Linked DNA regions of Methylotuvimicrobium sp. KM2. The protein of the gene in region 1 interacts with the protein of each later gene in a pairwise test. Links are inferred from orthologs where the notes say so. Each region holds a gene or a part of one and is shown in the gene's direction. Other genes may lie near its edges.

Evidence for each region.
Region 2: the proteins of secA (region 1) and ybgC interact in binary tests that used the Escherichia coli proteins (3 or more experiments, as listed by UniProt). The link is inferred for Methylotuvimicrobium sp. KM2 from one-to-one orthologs.
Region 3: the proteins of secA (region 1) and WJM45_RS18620 interact in binary tests that used the Escherichia coli proteins (3 or more experiments, as listed by UniProt). The link is inferred for Methylotuvimicrobium sp. KM2 from one-to-one orthologs.

Annotation. Positions count from the first base shown.
Region 1 is NZ_CP150634.1:490,283-493,707, forward strand. Bases 1-3,266 are described here. They hold secA (preprotein translocase subunit SecA), read left to right. Parts: upstream 1-348; coding sequence 349-3,066; downstream 3,067-3,266. Other genes in these bases: WJM45_RS02215 (GDP-L-fucose synthase), read left to right, coding at 1-177. Outside these bases: WJM45_RS02225 (glycogen/starch/alpha-glucan phosphorylase), read left to right, coding at 3,326-3,425. UniProt on the Escherichia coli protein: Required for protein export, interacts with the SecYEG preprotein conducting channel.
Region 2 is NZ_CP150634.1:3,405,937-3,408,831, reverse strand. The notes cover bases 160-2,895. They hold ybgC (tol-pal system-associated acyl-CoA thioesterase), read left to right. Parts: upstream 160-1,193; coding sequence 1,194-1,598; downstream 1,599-2,895. Other genes in these bases: tolA (cell envelope integrity protein TolA), read left to right, coding at 2,696-2,895; tolR (protein TolR), read left to right, coding at 2,262-2,690; tolQ (protein TolQ), read left to right, coding at 1,588-2,265; ruvB (Holliday junction branch migration DNA helicase RuvB), read left to right, coding at 160-745. Also shown: more of ruvB, read left to right, coding at 1-159.
Region 3 is NZ_CP150634.1:4,418,898-4,421,964, reverse strand. What follows is about bases 31-2,938. They hold WJM45_RS18620 (alkaline phosphatase), read left to right. Parts: upstream 31-630; coding sequence 631-2,247; downstream 2,248-2,938. Other genes in these bases: WJM45_RS18615 (inositol monophosphatase family protein), read left to right, coding at 2,277-2,938; WJM45_RS18625 (HDOD domain-containing protein), read right to left, coding at 31-64. Outside these bases: more of WJM45_RS18625, read right to left, coding at 1-30; more of WJM45_RS18615, read left to right, coding at 2,939-3,041.

The DNA of each region.
Region 1 (3,425 bases):
GGGTTCAAAGGCAAGTTGAGCTTCGATGCGACCAAGCCGGACGGGACGCCCCGTAAGCTGATGGATGTATCGCGGCTCAGATCGTTGGGCTGGGAATATCGTATCGGTTTAGAGGAAGGTTTAACCGATGCTTACCGATGGTTTGTCGATCATATCGGGCAGGCTAGGATACAGTGATGAATGCCTCTTCTTGATCGTTAAGGTTTAACAATCCAGCCTTTGATATACGGCAATATCTGAAGTCGATGCGTAGAAGCTATAAGAGCTTTTAACTGTAACTAATGGGGTAGAAGGTATATAATCCGAAACTTTTAAATAGTTATTACTCAATTCTCACCGGAAAAAAGCATGGTTGGTAAGCTGGTTAAATTTATTGTAGGTAGTCGCAATGACCGACTGGTCAAAAAGAAAAGGAAGCTGGTCAAAAAAATTAATGCGCTCGCTTCCGATTATGAAAAATTATCCGATGGCGAATTAAAAGCCAAGACTCAAGAGTTCCGTGATCGTCTCAAGCGGGGCGAAAAGTTGGATGATTTGATCCCGGAAGCCTTTGCAACGGTAAGGGAAGCCTCCGCTCGGGTATTCGGCATGCGTCATTACGATGTGCAGCTTATCGGGGGTATGGTTCTTAATGACGGCAAGATTGCCGAAATGAAGACCGGCGAGGGAAAAACCTTGATGGCGACCTTGGCGGCTTATCTTAATGCTTTGCCGGGGCGCGGAGTGCATGTTGTCACGGTCAACGATTATCTGGCGGCTCGCGACGCGCAATGGATGGGGCGCGTATACGAGTTTTTAGGTTTGACGACCGGCGTTATCGTTAGTCGCATGGATAGCGCGGAGAGACGGACCGCTTACGCCGCCGATATCACCTACGGTACCAACAACGAGTTCGGCTTCGACTATTTGCGCGACAACATGGCTTTCAGCTTGGCGCAAAAAGTTCAAAGGGATTTAGCATTTGCGATCGTCGACGAGGTGGATTCGATTTTAATCGACGAGGCGCGCACGCCATTGATTATTTCCGGACCGACCGAGGAAAGCACTGATATTTATATCAAAGCCAACGAGATCGTGCCCTTTTTGACCAAACAAGAAAAAGAAGATGGTCCGGGCGATTTCTTTGTCGACGAGAAAACCCGGCAGATTTATTTGACCGAGGAAGGTCATGAGCGCGTCGAACAATTGATGACCGAACATGGCTTGATGGTCGATGGCGGTAGTCTTTACGATGCGTCTAATATTCGGCTGATGCATTACCTCAATGCGTCGTTGCGCGCCCATCATTTATTTCAAAAAGACGTCGATTATATTGTCGCGAACAATGAAGTCATGATCGTCGATGAATTTACCGGGCGCATTATGCAGGGGCGGCGTTGGTCTGAAGGTCTGCATCAGGCCATCGAAGCCAAAGAACGCGTGACGATACAAAATGAAAATCAAACGCTGGCCTCGATTACATTCCAAAATTATTTCCGCCTCTATGAAAAGCTGTCCGGGATGACCGGAACAGCCGATACCGAAGCTTTTGAATTGAACAAGATTTACGGTCTTGAAGTAGTCGTCATTCCGACCCATCGCCCGATGATTCGTAAAGACATGGGCGATTTGGTTTATTTGACGGCTCGTGAAAAATACCAGGCCATTGCTCAAGACATCAAAAGTTGCGTCGAACGCGGCCAGCCGGTTTTGGTCGGAACGACATCGATCGAAAACTCCGAGATCATTTCCGCATTACTTACCAAGGAAAATATTAAGCACGAAGTATTGAATGCCAAACAGCATGAACGCGAAGCGCATATTATCGAACAGGCCGGTATGCCGGGCGCGGTAACGATTGCAACCAATATGGCCGGGCGAGGTACCGACATCGTGTTGGGCGGTAATCTTGATGCGGAATTGGCGGCGCTGGGCGAGGAGGCCTCAGAAGAAGATCGGGAAAAAGTTCGCGGAGCATGGCTCGATCGTCATCAACAAGTCATTGCCAGCGGCGGCTTGCATGTAATCGGTTCCGAGCGTCACGAATCGCGGCGTATCGACAATCAGCTACGGGGGCGCTCGGGGCGGCAAGGCGACCCGGGCTCTACAAGATTCTACTTATCGCTCGAAGATCCGTTAATGCGTATTTTTGCCTCCGACCGCGTTGCAGGCTTGATGCAAAAATTGGGCATGGGTGATGGCGAGGCGATCGAGCACCCTTGGGTCACTCGTTCGATTGAAAACGCTCAACGAAAAGTCGAAAGCCGGAATTTCGACATACGTAAACAAATCTTGGCTTACGATGATGTCGCTAACGATCAGCGCAAAGTGATCTATGCGCAACGCAACGAGCTTATGGCTGCGGAAGATATTTCCGATATCATGAGCGAAATCCGCAAGGATGTGGTTAATAATGTCATTACGCAATACATTCCGCCAAAAACAATGGAAGAGCAGTGGGATACCAAAGGTCTGGAAGATCATCTTTTGCAAGAATTTAATGCCGATATACCGGTCAGGCAAATGCTGGAGGATGACAAAAGACTTAATGAAGCCTCGTTGCGTGAGCGGATTGTCGAGTTGGTCGAGCAAAACTATAAGGAAAAAGAACTCAAGATTGAACCTAAAGTATTGCGGCATTTCGAGAAATCGGTGATGTTGCAAGTCTTGGACAATAGTTGGAAGGAACATTTGGCGGCGATGGATCATTTGCGTCAGGGCATTCATTTTAGAGGTTATGCGCAAAAAGATCCGAAGCAAGAATATAAGCGTGAAGCTTTCGAAATGTTTACCAGTTTGCTGGATCACATCAAGTACGAAGTGATTGGTATCCTTGCGAAGGTTCAAGTGACTCAGGAAGAGGATGTTCAGGCGATAGATGAAATGAGACAAGCGCCCAAGGAAATGCATTACGAGCATGCCGAGGCGGAGCCGATAGCGGCCCCGGTCGAGGATGCGCCGCCGATGGAGCCGGAAAAACCTGTCGATCAGCCGTTTGTTAGAAATGAGCGTAAGGTAGGCCGTAACGACCCTTGTCCATGCGGGTCGGGAAAAAAATATAAGCAATGCCATGGGCGTATCAGTTAGATGCTCCCTTCGAGTGTTTCTAGTTGGTGAGCGGCAAGTCAATGCATAGTCGTGCATTTGTGAACTGGTGCTACTGAGGTGTCTTCGGCTTGCCGTCCATGGCATTTGATACCCGTTTGTCTGAATATTGTATTCAAGTAATACTGAACGCCTGTTTCTCAAGCGGATTAAGGCTTAATTTAATCGCCTTAAATCACTTGTTTAATGAAAATAAACCGATATGATTGATATGTACGAACAATCCGAAGAGCCATCAAAAATGCCTAGCACTATTTTCAAAAAAAGTAAGCCGGACCCAACGATAACCAAACTCCCAAGTTTGTCGTTGGATAAGGATCATTTGATTACCGATTTCAAGC
Region 2 (2,895 bases), 2.9 Mb from region 1 along the record:
TGCGGCATTGTTGACCAACCTTGAGGCGCATGATGTCTTGTTCATTGACGAAATTCACCGTTTGAGTCCGATGGTCGAAGAAGTGCTGTATCCGGCGATGGAGGACTATCAAATCGATATCATGATCGGCGAGGGTCCGGCGGCTCGGTCGATCAAGCTTGATCTGCCGCCGTTCACGCTGGTCGGCGCGACGACGAGAGCAGGGCTTTTGACATCGCCCTTGCGCGACCGTTTCGGCATCGTGCAGCGGCTCGAATTTTATACGGTCGAGGAATTGGCCGCCATTGTGACGCGTTCGGCAAATTTACTGAAAATTGCAATCGAATCGGCAGGTGCTCATGAAATCGCACGCCGTTCGAGGGGAACTCCGCGTATTGCCAATCGATTGTTGCGGCGTGTGCGCGATTTCGCCGAAGTCAAAGGCGACGGCAAGGTTTCCGAACAAATCGCCGGCGAAGCGCTGGCGATGCTCAAGGTCGATAATAACGGCTTTGATGCGTTGGATAGAAAATTGCTTAGAACGATGATCGACAATTTTGCCGGAGGCCCGGTAGGGCTAGATACATTGGCGGCCGCGATCAGCGAAGAGCGAGGCACGATCGAGGATGTGTTGGAGCCGTATTTATTACAGCAAGGCTTTATCATGCGTACGCCCAGAGGGCGAGTCGTAACGCAGAACGCTTATTTGCATTTCGGCTTGCAGCCGCCGGTGCAAATGGGTGTGACCGACGAGTTGTTTACTTGAGAGGAAAGGTGAAAGGTGAAAGGTGAAAGGTGAAAGGTGAAAGGTGAAAGGTGAAAGGTGAAAGGTGAAAGGTGAAAGGTGAAAGGTGAAAGGTGAAAGGTGAAAGGTGAAAGGTGAAAGGTGAAAGGTGAAAGGTGAAAGGTGAAAGGTGAAAGGTGAAAGGTGAAAGGTGAAAGGTGAAAGGTGAAAGGTGAAAGGTGAAAGGTGAAAGGTGAAAGGTGAAAGGTGAAAGGTGAAAGGTGAAAGGTGAAAGGTGAAAGGTGAAAGGTGAAAGGTGAAAGGTGAAAGGTGAAAGGTGAAAGGTGAAATCGGCGCTTGACAAGCGGGTAAAATCCTGCATCATTTCACTGTTCACTGTTCACTGTTCACTGTTCACTGTTCACTGTTCACTGTTCACCGCTCTTGTTCATGCTTTTGCATCTCAAATAGTCCCTAAACAATCATCCCTATGCAAACATTCAATTGGCCCGTTCGGGTTTATTATGAGGATACCGATGCCGGAGGCGTCGTTTTCTATGCGAATTATTTGAAGTTTTTCGAGCGGGCGCGAACCGAAATGCTGCGCTCAATGGGGTTCGAGCAAGATCGCTTGATCGACGAGCAAGGCATTATTTTCGTTGTACGCTCGGTTCAGATCGACTATTTGATGCCCGCGCGCTTTAACGAACAAATAAATGTCAGCGCCATAGTGACTTTAGCTAAAAAAGCCAGTCTAATATTCGAGCAAACCATTACCCGAGGAAGCGATGTGTTATGTACCGGTACGGTGCGTATCGCTTGCTTGGATTCCAAAAACATGAGGCCTAAAGCCATACCTGACATTTTATTAGAGCCATTACATAATGAATGCTGATTTATCCTTGTTTCATTTAATTAAAGAAGCCAGTTTTATTGTTCAACTGGTGATGTTGATCTTAGTTGTCGCGTCAGTTGTTTCTTGGACTTATATTTTTTCGAAAACTAGGGAACTTGCTAAAGCGGCCGATATTGCGGATGAATTTGAAGAGGAGTTTTGGTCGGGTGTCGAGCTTAGCGATCTATATAAAAGATTGACCGATGCCGATTTCGAACCGGAAGGTATCGAGAAAATTTTTCTGGCGGGCTACCGAGAGTATTCGAGAATGCGGCAAAAAGCCGGTATTGATCCCGAAGTTCAAGTCGAGAATGCGCAGCGCGCGATGAAGATCGAGTTAAACCGCGAGCTGGAAAGACTCGACGAACATTTGCCTTTTTTGGCGACGGTCGGATCGATTAGCCCGTATGTCGGTTTATTCGGAACGGTTTGGGGAATCATGAATTCATTTCGTTCATTGGGTAATGTGCAACAAGCAACCTTGGCTCAAGTCGCTCCGGGCATCGCCGAGGCATTGATAGCCACTGCGATGGGTTTGTTTGCCGCTATTCCTGCTGTAATTGCCTATAACCGTTTTGCCAGTCGTTTGGATCGTTTGATCGGGCGGTATGAACTCTTTATCGATGAATTTGTCGTTTTATTGCAAAGGCAGGCGCACAGTCAATGAGCAGTAGACAATCAGGCCGCAGAAAGCCTAAAGCCGAGATCAATGTCGTTCCTTACATCGACGTGACTTTGGTGTTGTTGATTATTTTCATGGTGACTGCGCCGATGCTTCAGACCGGGGTCGACGTTGATTTGCCTCAAGCGGACACCGAGACTGCCGAGCAGCAGAGCGATCCGCCGGTAATCGTGTCTATCGATCGCGAAGGGCGTTTCTATGTGGATATGGCAGGACAGGAAAGTCAGGAGATGGGGACCGATGAAATGACAGCCACGGTTGCCGATGTGCTTAGGGATAAACCGGCAATACAAGTATTTATTCGAGGCGATCAGTTTGTCGATTATGGCAAAGTTATCAGTGCGATGGCGGCCTTAAAAAATGCGGGAGTCCCCAAAGTAGGATTAATGACGCAGCCATATCAGCATTAATACGTATGATTAGTAAGCGTAAATTAACCGGGCCTTTTATCCTGGCCCTGACTTTGCACGTTCTGCTTCTTGGCGTATTCATGTTCAGCTTCGATTCGAAATCTCCAGTGTTTGAGACAGGTCCCGCGCCCGAAATTATTGAAGCGATGGTGATCGATGAATCGTTGATTCAGGCTGAGGCGGAGCGACTGAAGACGCAGCAAAA
Region 3 (3,067 bases), 3.9 Mb from region 1 along the record:
TCAATAAGACTTTAGGAATAGCCGGCAATTGCTGCGGGTCTATTTCGGAGAGAATTTTTGACATGGCGGTTTCCATGAGCTTTACCGATCGGCGAATTTATAGTATCGATAACGTTATCATAATCGATAATTCGGTGTTTGGCGTTCGTTTCTTGTTAGACTCATAAGCGTTGATTCATCGGAACGGTTAGAGCTTGGGAGCTCGTGCTGAATCTAACAATCATGCACAATATAACTTACCTGATTACTGAGAACGTTCAGCCAACTTGACTCAGGGCGCCCGCCTGGGGCCCGTTAGGCCGCGCCGAGCACTGGCGATTTTGCCGAGAATAGCCCGCCAGGGGAGCGGCAAGGATGCCGCTCGTTTTCGGAGGGCTAGGGATAGCCCTTCTGAAAACCCTCGGCAAAATCGTCAGCGCGCAGGATACAGCGGCCTCCGGGTGTCTTTTCTTTTGGATACTTTTCTTTGGACAAGCAAAGAAAAGTATCGCGGTTGCCGGTCCGCGAACCGACTCCATATAAGCGTCGCGATAGCGACACAAAACCCACTTCGGATTTCAAATAGGCTGAAGCTTATATGTAATCAGGATAACTTATTGACTAAAGCTTATTCGAATACTGGCATTTGATATGAAAAAAATTTACATTGCGATCTGTTTGCCGGGGTTATTGAGTCTAGCATTGACGGGATGTGCCTGTGTTGACCTGGCGCAATCGGAAGATGCTCGTATTAACAACGTCATTTTAGTGATCGGCGACGGCATGGGGCCGCAGCAGGTCGGCTTGTTATTGTCTTATGCCAGGCAAGCGCCGGGTAGCGTGATCCAATCGCGCAAAACCGCTTTCGACCGCATGATTGAACAGGGCGATGCCAATTTAGCCATTTCGACGACACACGCGGCCGGCACGTTAGTCACCGATTCCGCAGCTTCGGCGTCTCAATTGGCGACCGGTTATTTTGCCGGTTCGGAAATGCTGGGGCTGGATAAAGACGGCAACCGCCGCGAAACGATTGTCGAAAAAGCCAAGCGTATCGGTAAGGCTACAGGGCTGGTATCCGATACGCGCATCACGCATGCGACGCCGGCGGCATTTGCCGCGCATCAGACACATCGAAGTCTCGAAAATGAAATTGCCGAAGATTTGCTGGCTATCGGTCCGGATGTTATGTTTTCGGCGGGATGGAGTTATTGGTTGCCCGAAACCGTCAACGACAAACAATCGCAAGATTACCGATCGGCAGCGCAATTACTGGGCCGGACCGACTCGATCGCTTCGAAACGGAACGATCGAAAAAATCTATTGGCACAAGCACGGCAACAGGGCTATGAGTTGGTTTTCAATAAATCGCAATTGCAGCAAGCCCGAGACAAAACCTTAGGGTTGTTTGCCGCGTCCGAATTACCGAATGGCATTGCCGAGACCCTAGCCAAACAAGACCCGGCACGTACCGTTCCGACATTGCAGGAAATGTCGCGGCAGGCGCTGGACATCTTGTCGAAAAACGAACAAGGTTTTTTTCTGATGATCGAGGCCGGGCAGATCGATTGGGCTTCGCACGGCAACGATACCGGCACCTTATTGCACGAAATGCTTCGGATGAATGAAACGCTCGAAGCAGTGCTTGACTGGATGCAGGGGCGAGACGATACCTTATTGATCGTCACGGCCGATCATGAAACCGGCGGCTTCGGCTTTAGTTATTCGGCGGCCGATTTACCCGAGCCCCGCTCGCTTCCTGGTGCGTATTTTCAAGAAGGCAGGCAGTTTCAACCGTCCTTTAATTACGGCAATCCTGAAGTGTTGGATAGATTGTATGCACAGCAGTTGAGTTACTATGAGCTGTTCAAGCGCTTCGAGTCCTTACCGAAGGCGCAACAGACGCCGGCTAGGTTGGTCGAGATGGTTAATCTTTATACCGAATTCAAAATCGATGAAAGACAAGCCGAGCGTATTTTGGCGACTGAAAAAAACCGCTATTACCAGCCAAACCACAAATCATTGAGTTTGAAGCGCGTGCCTATGATGGGCTTTAACAGCGCGTTTTTTGCTTATCCGGCAGGCAATCGTCAAAATCTGCTTGCGCGAGAAGTTGCCGAACAACAGCACGCGGTCTGGGCCACCGGCACGCACACCTCGACTCCGGTGTATGTATTTATGCAAGGGCCTAGGCAGGTTTTACAACCTTTTGAAAAAATTCTGCATCATACTGAGATAGGCCGCCTTGCCGCCGATGCTTTACAATAAACGGCTTTAATTCATTTCTAAGGCCGATAATGTCTATTTCTACAAGCGATCTTGAGCGGGTTATCCGCGAAGCCGGTTCCATTGCATTGAATCATTTCAAAGCTTTGAAGCATATAGAAATTACTAAAAAAGCGCCCCGCGATTTCGTTACCGAAGCCGATGTCGCGGTTGAAGCGTTTTTGAAGAAGGAGTTGACCGGGCGCTATCCGCAATTCGGTTTTTGGGGCGAGGAAAGCGGTAAGACCGAAAACCAAAGCAGTCGTTGGGTTGTCGATCCGATCGACGGCACGCATTCGTTTTCGAAAGGCCAGTATTTTTGGTCGCTCAGCGTGGCGCTCGAAATTGAGGGTGAAATGGAATTCGGCGCGGTTTATGCGCCGGCGTTCGACGATTATTATTGGGCGCAAAAAGGGCAAGGCGCATACAAGAATGGCGAGCGTATTCATGTGTCTTCGGAAACCAACTTGGCCGATGCGATGGTCAGCACGGGTTTTGCGTGTTTGCGAAGTTATTTGACAGACAATAACTTGGCGCGCTTTTGCCGGATAGCGCAAGTGACGGCCGGGCAGCGTCGACTGGGGTCGGCGGCGTTGGATTTGTGTTTGGTTGCGGATGCTCAGGTCGATGCGTTTTGGGAGCAAGAATTGAACCTTTATGATGTCGCGGCGGGCGCATTGATCGCGAAGGAAGCGGGTGCAACCGTGACCGACTTCAAGGGTAATCCCGGTATTTTTCCGAAACAGATTTTGGTCACGAACGGCAAGGTTTTGGATCAGATTTTGCCGTTGATGTAAGGTATCGGCAATTTCCAGGATAGGGT